One region of the Paenibacillus sp. 79R4 genome, then DNA from elsewhere that is predicted to be linked to it. Evidence: a T-box and tRNA genes for the amino acid it is inferred to sense, from the RefSeq annotation. Region 1 holds a T-box; the other holds one or more tRNA genes.
The links. The T-box of region 1 lies ahead of ileS (isoleucine--tRNA ligase). A T-box ahead of a tRNA ligase gene usually reads a tRNA of that ligase, here a tRNA-Ile.

Region 1 (4,426 bases):
CAGTTGGAAGAGCCTGAGTATGAAACCCCCAGCTTTGAAACCCGTAAGAATCAGAGAGGAAATAACGTGGTTAGCATCCATTCGCAAAAAAATGTGAAAATGGTACTGTATGAACCAAGATCTTATGACGAAGCGCAGGAAATTGCCGATCATTTGCGGTCTCACCGCTCTGTCGTTGTTAATTTGCAGCGCGTCCGTAACGATCAGGCCATGCGGATCATCGATTTTCTCAGTGGTACCATCTATGCCTTGAGCGGCAGTATTTCAAAGATAGGCGGCAATATTTTCTTGTGTACGCCAGATACTGTTGAAATTCAGGGAGCGATTACTGAGATACTATCTGAGGAAATAGACTATAACAGAATAACGAGGTGATGACAGCTTGTCTTCAGTAGCAATCAATAACGTTGTATGGATAGCGTATAATATTTATTTCACTATGATTTTTGTGTACATTTTGATGTCCTGGCTTCCTAATGCTCGTGATAGCTTTATCGGTGAATTGCTGGGGAAATTAGTAGAGCCGTTCCTGGCTCCTTTCCGCAGATTTATTCCCCCGATTATGGGGATGATTGATATTTCCCCGATTGTTGCCTTGTTTGTGCTTCGTCTGGCGGCCGTAGGACTAACCAGTGTACTCAACTATGTGTTCGTTGGGTAGTGGCGCCAATGAAGATCGAAGTTTATGAGCATTTCAAGCCAGAGGAGCGCCAATTTGTCGATCGCGCCTCCGAATGGGTCGTTAATGCCGGGGAATACCATGAAGTCAAGCTGACTGACTTTTTGGATCCGCGGCAATGTTTTATATTGGAGTCATTGGCCAATCGCCATCCGGATGTCGCTGTGCGGATAGATGGCGGCTATGAAGGCGCGGAGAGGTGCCGCGCCTTCATAGCTCCGGATTATAGGGAGCTGGAGCATGAGCCAATGAAGATGAAGGTGCTTAACATCACTTCAGGCGATCAGAAATTTATAACCCTGCAGCATGGTGATTACCTGGGCGCTATCCTTGGTCTGGGACTTAAACGGGATAAAATCGGGGATATCCAGGTGCATGAAGACGGCTGTCAGGTCGTCGTAACGGAAGAGATCGTCGACTATCTTGATCTTCATTTGCGCCAGGTGCACCGGATTGGAGTTATGACTGAAGTGATGGATCTGTCAGCGCTAAAGCCCGTGAATGCTGAACTGCAGGAGATGGATCTGACCGTTGCTTCATTGCGTCTCGATGGAATCGTCAGTGATGTATTTCGTTTGAGCCGCAGTAAAATACTGGTGCCCATCAAGGCTGGCCGCTGCCGGGTGAACTGGAAGACCGAGGAGGATCCTTCGGCTCCTTTAAAGGCCGGCGATATTGTCGCGCTGCAAGGATTTGGCCGTTTCAAAGTATTGGAGGCAGACGGAGTGACAAAAAAAGGCAGACTTCGTGTGAAAATTGGCAAATTTGTGTGACTCGCTAGCAGGAGATCGGGGATTGTTGTCGAAATTGTCTAAACCCAGAAAATGATTTGTCCGATTGTATATTATATAAAGCAAGCGTCTTTCCGAAGAGGAAGGGATCGAATTCTATAGGAGGTGCGGTTATGCCATTAACACCGCTGGATATACATAACAAGGAGTTTTCCAGACGGATTCGCGGTTATGATGAGGATGAAGTTAATGAATTTCTGGATCAGGTCATTAAAGATTATGAAATTGTAATTAGAGAGAATAAAGAGCTTCACAACCAGCTGCTCTCGATGCAAGATAAGCTTAATCATTTTGCCAACATCGAGGAGACGCTGAGCAAGACGATTATCGTCGCTCAGGAAGCGGCCGATGAAGTGAAGAATAATGCCAAGAAGGAATCGCAGCTTATCGTGAAGGAAGCGGAGAAGAACGCTGACCGGATCGTGAATGAAGCATTGGCGAAGTCTCGCAGGATCGCAATGGAAGTAGAAGAGCTGAAGAAGCAGGCCTCCATCTATCGGGCAAGATTCCGCACTCTGGTAGAAGCTCAACTCGATCTGTTAAGCGGGGATGGTTGGGATACGTTAGAGACTCGCGAGCTGGAACGTTCATATGAAGGTGAACGGGAGCGAGAGCGTGAACGTGAAGCCAAGGAAATCTACTAGGAGTCGTTCAGTTGAATCTGCGTATTCTGTATGCCTGGCAGGTTGACATCCGAATGACAATAAGTTATATATAATATCATATTGTGCAGCTGCTGCACACCAATTGAATCAGACATTTGATGATGGGAACAAGTACGTTGCGTATTTGATCTGCAGAGAGTTGGCGTAGGCTGAGAGCCAATGTTCAGGACGCAGGCGGAATATCCTCCCGGAGAAGCAGGGCTGAAGTAGAATTTTAGAAAGTAAGCCTTTGCCGGCGGTCGGCCGTTATACCGAACCCATATGCATGTATGGAGCTGAGTGTCATAGGCCCGGGCGCAGGAAGGAATTCGTGCGAACGTTGGCATTATGGAACAAGGGTGGTAACGCGAGATAGAGTCTCGTCCCTTTTTGGGGCGGGGCTTTTTTTTATTTTCCATGAAGAAGGGAAGAAAGATTACGATGCAAAAAGTAGATGTCAAAGAAGGAGCGCGCAATCGCGATTTGCGCATCTTGAATAAGTGGACGAAGGAGGATACGTTCAAGCGAAGTATCGAAAATCGTGCTGACCGCCCAAACTATGTTTTGTTCGAGGGGCCTCCCACCGCAAATGGACTGCCGCATATTGGTCATGTGCTCGGACGGGTTATCAAGGACTTTATCGGCAGATATCAGACGATGAAGGGATACCGCGTCGTTCGTAAAGCGGGCTGGGATACACACGGACTGCCGGTCGAGCTTGGCGTGGAGAAGGAGCTTGGCATTTCCGGCAAGCAGGAGATCGAAAATTATGGTGTCGAGGAATTTGTGAAGAAATGTAAGGATAGCGTGTTCGGCTATGAGAAGCAATGGCGCGAATTTACCGAAGCTATCGCTTATTGGACCGATCTGGATCATCCATACATTACGCTGGAAAATAACTATATCGAGAGCGTGTGGAATATCCTGGCCACGATTCACGAGAAAGGCTTGCTCTACCGGGGACATCGCGTCAGCCCTTATTGCCCTTGCTGTCAGACGACACTGAGCTCCCATGAAGTGGCCCAAGGCTATGAGGATGTAAAGGATCTGAGCGCCACAGCCAAATTCAAGCTGGATGACAGTGGTGATTATGTGCTCGCTTGGACGACAACGCCATGGACTTTGCCAGCACATGTTGCTCTGGCGGTGAATCCCGAGATGGAATATGTACGGGTGCAGCAGGAGGATGGAGTATATATTGTTGCCAAGAACCTCGTAGAGAAAGTCATGAAAGGCGACTACAGTATTGTATCAAGCCTTAAGGGAAGCGATTTGGTGGGAAAAACCTATACACCGCCATTCTCTTATATTCAGGCTGACAAAATCAATGTCATCGTCGGTGCTTCTTATGTTACCGATACTAGCGGTACAGGTATCGTCCACATGGCTCCCGCTCACGGTGAGGATGACTATCGGACCTGCCGTGAGAACGGTATTAGCTTCGTTAGTGTAGTGAACGGTCAGGGACGTTACACAGATACCGTGAGCGATTTCGCCGGACGCTTCGTTAAGGATTGTGATCTGGATATCGTCAAAACCCTGTCAGAGAAAGGGCTGCTCTACAGCAAGGAGAAGTATGAGCACAGCTACCCGTTCTGCTGGCGCTGTAAATCCCCATTGCTCTATTATGCGATGGAGAGCTGGTTCATTGAGACGACCGCGGTCAAAGATCAGCTGATCGCTAATAACAACACGGTGCAATGGTATCCTGAGCATATCCGTGACGGGCGCTTCGGCAAATTCCTCGAGGAATTGGTCGATTGGAATATCAGCCGCAACCGTTATTGGGGAACGCCGCTGAATGTTTGGGTCTGCCCGGATTGTGGCGGTCAATTTGCTCCGCATAGTCTTGCTGAACTGCGTGCTCATGCCGTGGGGCAAGTTAGCGAGAACCTGGAGCTTCATAAGCCATATGTGGATGAAGTGAAGGTAAGCTGCCCGCATTGTCAAGGCGGCGTTATGGAACGGACATCGGAAGTTATTGACGTTTGGTTCGACAGCGGCTCCATGCCATTTGCCCAGCATCATTATCCGTTTGAAAATGAGGAGACTTTCGCCAGCCAATTCCCGGCGGATATGATCTGTGAAGGCATTGACCAGACGCGTGGCTGGTTCTACAGCCTGTTGGCCGTGTCGACCCTGTTCACCGGCAAAGCGCCGTATAAATCAGTCATCGCTACAGGGCTTGTCCTTGATGAAAATGGCTTGAAGATGTCGAAATCGAAGGGGAATGTGATTAATCCTTGGGAGATCATTAATGAGCTGGGGACAGATGCTTTCCGCTGGTCGCTGCTGTCCGATAGCGCACCATG
Region 2 (4,426 bases), on a different contig from region 1:
ACTATACTCATTTACTTCAAATGAAAGAATGTTCTTGAATATTACATAGTCAATTCTTTTGCTAAATGGTCCTTTATTGTTATTATGCTTGTCTAAACCGTATCTTGCAGGTCCTACGTCATTTTCTTTGGCATCGTACCAGTTTATAAAGGCGTTTACTTCCTCAATAGATAGATCAAATTCCTTGTCTAAACCTGTTGTCATTGTGATTGTAAGAATTGCACGATTACCTGATGGTTCTGGCTCAGGTTTTGGTTCTGGTTCAGGGCTTTTGATTGTGTACATTTCCACAGTTTTTAAAGCCTGATTATTAGTATCATTAGTTCCACCAATAACATACAAGTCATTTCCTATTGATACGGAAACATTTTGAGTTCTTGAGAAAGTTAAACTTAACATGCTACTTACTGTATTAGTTAATGGATCATAGATCTCTACAGTATCAAAGATATCAACTAAACCGTTATTGGCTCCTCCAAGCAAATATACCTTATCATTTATTACTGCTATACCATTACCATTTCTAACAGTACTATTCATTTTAAAAGACCATTTGTCCTGTTCTGGATTATACTCATAGATCGATCCGTATCCTGTAGAATAATCCGAACCCCCAAAGATATACACTTTATTCTGTACCACAGCGGCTACAGCTCCATTACCAGTAAAAGGCATATCTTTTTTTGTCGTCCATTCATTAGTGTTTGGATCATAACATTCTACTGTGGCAAGGGCTGTATTTTGAGTTCCATTTGAATTTGCGTTTTTTCCGCCACCGAATACATAAATTTTATCATTGAATGTTACAGCGCTTGCCCATGACCTAGCTGTTGGCATATTGGCGACTTCTGTCCATGTATCAGTAGATGGATCATAGACTTCGACTTTATTTGTTCTTTGCAAAGTCGTTCCTACATCTAAATATCCACCAATGACATATACTTTATTGTTATAAACTACTGCTGATAGTCCAGCCCTAGCTGTTGGCATATCAGTTTTTTTTACCCATATATTGGTTGAAGGGTCATATTCATATGTATTTTTTTGTTTTTTTCCTTTAAAAGCTTGATTTGAGTCTGAGGCTCCGCCAAAAACATAAATTTTTCCATTGACTGTAACTGCTGCAGCTCCCATACGTGGTTCAGGTAAGTCTGCTCTAGGTGTCCATTCCTCAGTGCTAGCCGCTGAAGCAGGGAGACAATAAAGTGTTGATGATAAAACAACCATTAATAAAGCGATTGTAATTAAGAATTTTCTTTTCAAGTTGCCATCTCCTTAAGTTTTGTTTGCAAAACTAAGGTTACAGATAAATACATGGGTTGTCTAAACAATAATGTCTATATATGTGATTAAATGTTGCAAGACATATATTTGTAAAGATTCACTCAGTAAGAGTGGTCTTTTTTTCTTGTTGATAAAAATCACATGCCAAGCATATAATACAAACATATGTTCTTATTGGAGATGATGTCATGTTAAGTGATCTCGAACGAAAAGTGCTTCGTATTCTACTCAACTTCTCATCACAGAGGCACCGTATGCCGACAAAGCCTGAATTAGAGTGCACGACAGGCCGACGATACGAGGATATTAAATCCGCTCTGGATGTGTTGGTGCAGCAACATTATATTTTCTGGCCGGATAACCCACGACTTGATACCATTGTGATTCTGGAGGGGTGGGAGCGGGATACATCATTGCCTACACCAAAGCCGACGATATCAAGCAACATTGACTATTGGACTAAGTATTAAGGGGGCGGTGTGTATGGCAGGGTTACTTGATGACGGTGGGGTATGGGAGCGAAGTTTTATACTGCCTGAACACAAGGAAGCGATGGCGCGCCAAGGCCGGGAGGCAACAAAGAAGACAAGGCCGATCCTGGATGCTCAGGAGCTGGAGCAAATTCAGCTGATGCTGTCAGAATCTTTTCATCAGCACAAACGAATTACACTTCGCTTATTTGGTGAATTTGACGATGTTGAATTCGAAGGCATAGTAACAGCTATTCATACTTATCGTAGAGAGATAAAGTTGGCTATAAGTCGGGATGAATGGCAATGGATCCGGATTGGAGATATTTTGAACGTATATTAAGGATTGAAAATAGAAAATTTATTGATTATGCTTATAGGAAATGTAATGTTTTGATACTGGTTTGTAGGATCTCTTACCATAATATTTGCTAACATATTTGCTAACCAACTGATAATAACTGATAAAAACAAATCGTTCATAAAAGCCATTGATAATGGATTCTTTAAACGGACAATAACACATACAAACGTTTGCCTTAGCTCAGTTGGTTAGAGCGGTCGGCTCATAACCGATTGGTCGGGGGTTCGAGTCCCTCAGGGCCCATTTATGCGAGAACCCTTGCTATGCAAGGGTTTTTTGCTGTTTATAGGAGATAGAATCCTAGATTTTAGGATTTGATAGCTTGTTGCTAACGCCTGTGCTAGCGGCGATAGTGCTTGGCGCAGTGGATGAATATCTTGCAGTACAAGCATCACCTAAAATAGACTATTAATGAGGGAAAGGTGTCCAATCTTTTTCGATAAAATAGAATAGGATAGTGTGTACTCTATATAAAAGGAGGAATCACACATGAGTGAAGTGGTTGGCGGCGGATTATGGGGTTCAACGGGGGCTATTTTGGTTCTCTTCATTTTGCTTGTTATTATTTCCAGAGCATTCATTTATTAATGGAATGCTTTAAGGACTAATGTATAAGATTCAACTCCCTCAGTTCAACGAAATGAACTGAGGGCTTTATTTATTTCAGCCAATAGGTTGTTGTGGTATATTAATAGGCGAACAAAGCCAGGCCTCCGAGCAGAGAGACCTGGCTTACTTACATCATGGAATACAAGGCATTATTTGATGGAACAAAGGGAATTCGTATTTGGTATAGCTATTATTGTAGATGTTGCTGTATGAAGGTGTGATTAACGGCCGCGCTTTTTGCCTCTCACTTCAGGTCCGCCGCAAAACACGTCTTTTACAGAATAGCAGAATTGATGGTTTGGCACGGGTACACAATGATGTCGTCTGATGATTTCAACGGGATGCACTACGTTTACCACTTGTGGATGGAAGTAATCTTGATACACTGCAGCTGGCGGGTCAAATACGGTTTGTTCTGGACATTTGTTATGGCATTCTGACATTTTTCTTCAGCTCCTTTGTTTTAGGTTCACATCATTATACGCGTGTAACTACTGAATGACTGTATGTTTGTCTATCTATATCTACATCAATGAGTCCATAATATCAGCAAATAACAGGGGGTTCTTTATGAAGGTAATCACGATCAGGCAGCCATGGGCGACCCTGGTGGCTCTGGGGGAGAAGCAGTTTGAGACCCGCAGCTGGAAGACGGAATACAGGGGGGAACTGGCCATTCACGCAGGAAAAGCGATAGATAAGACAATCTGTCAACTGGAGCCTTATCGTTCTGTTCTTCAAAGGCATGGGTATAGCACGGAACAATTGCCGCTTGGAGCGGTGATTGCGGTGGGAAGACTGGAACAATGCCATTATGTTGGAACGGATCTGGGAACTGCGGCAATCCTGGGAGATGACAGCTATATCGTGGAGGGAACGGAATATGCCTTCGGGGACTACACTGAAGGGAGATTTGCCTGGAAAATAGGCGGTATGAGATTGTTAGAGAGACCGCTGTCTGCAACAGGGAGACTTGGGCTCTGGAACCTTCCGGATAATCAGCTATTGAAAATGGATGAAGTGCAGCATACCTGGTCGAAATAATTATTCAACCAGGTAATGCTCCAGCAGCTATTTATTCCTCTTTGTTCTTCTCGTAGGCAATCAGGGTGACTTCATGCCCGGCGATTTGGGTTAACTGATTTTCGGCCTCTTTAATAATGGTGACTGCATGAGCTGTATCGTTCAGAGAGGCTATTTTGTAATGATCGTCTGAATTTTTCAACTTGGGACCCTCCAATGTGTAATGTATAGAATTTCAAGCTTAAGCAGTTCTAAGTTTGCCCATGACAAAAGCAGCTTATGAGAAAAACTTGATTATCTCAGAAGTTACATGCTATAATAACAAACGCAGGATTTTTCTTGTACATAGAAAAGCTGCCCGATAAGACGCATCGTATTTGCGTCGACAGTTAGCCGGGATGGCGGAATCGGCAGACGCACAGGACTTAAAATCCTGGGGTGGGTGACCACCGTGCGGGTTCAAGTCCCGCTCTCGGCATTTGTGCTTACAAGGTCCGTGAAGGATCGCATGCCCCTCATTTTGATGAAGGGACTTGCGATCCTTTCTAATCCTTGCTGAGCAGATGAAGCTTCAAAAAGATGTTGCAAAACCTGAGTGGCTATGTTATTATGTAAAAGTTGATTAATGACATTAACAATTTGGATCGTTAGCTCAGTTGGTAGAGCACGTGACTCT

Region 2: it has a tRNA-Ile gene. The T-box ahead of ileS (isoleucine--tRNA ligase) is inferred to sense a tRNA for this amino acid. The anticodon was not compared.

What each region holds. Positions count from the first base shown of each region.
Region 1 is NZ_QJOT01000003.1:1,327-5,752, reverse strand. Features, by position in the region: gene DMN77_RS04140 (cell division protein SepF) at 1-375, shown strand, start outside; gene DMN77_RS04135 (YggT family protein) at 383-661, shown strand; gene DMN77_RS04130 (YlmH family RNA-binding protein) at 670-1,452, shown strand; gene DMN77_RS04125 (DivIVA domain-containing protein) at 1,584-2,114, shown strand; T-box leader at 2,225-2,505, shown strand; gene ileS (isoleucine--tRNA ligase) at 2,556-4,426, shown strand, end outside.
Region 2 is NZ_QJOT01000014.1:48,778-53,203, reverse strand. Features, by position in the region: gene DMN77_RS18385 (Kelch repeat-containing protein) at 1-1,263, opposite strand, end outside; gene DMN77_RS18380 (hypothetical protein) at 1,473-1,754, shown strand; gene DMN77_RS18375 (YolD-like family protein) at 1,768-2,097, shown strand; tRNA gene DMN77_RS18370 (tRNA-Ile) at 2,291-2,361, shown strand; gene DMN77_RS23660 (YjcZ family sporulation protein) at 2,608-2,706, shown strand; gene DMN77_RS18365 (ASCH domain-containing protein) at 3,298-3,771, shown strand; gene DMN77_RS18360 (hypothetical protein) at 3,803-3,952, opposite strand; tRNA gene DMN77_RS18355 (tRNA-Leu) at 4,143-4,228, shown strand; tRNA gene DMN77_RS18350 (tRNA-Lys) at 4,392-4,426, shown strand, end outside.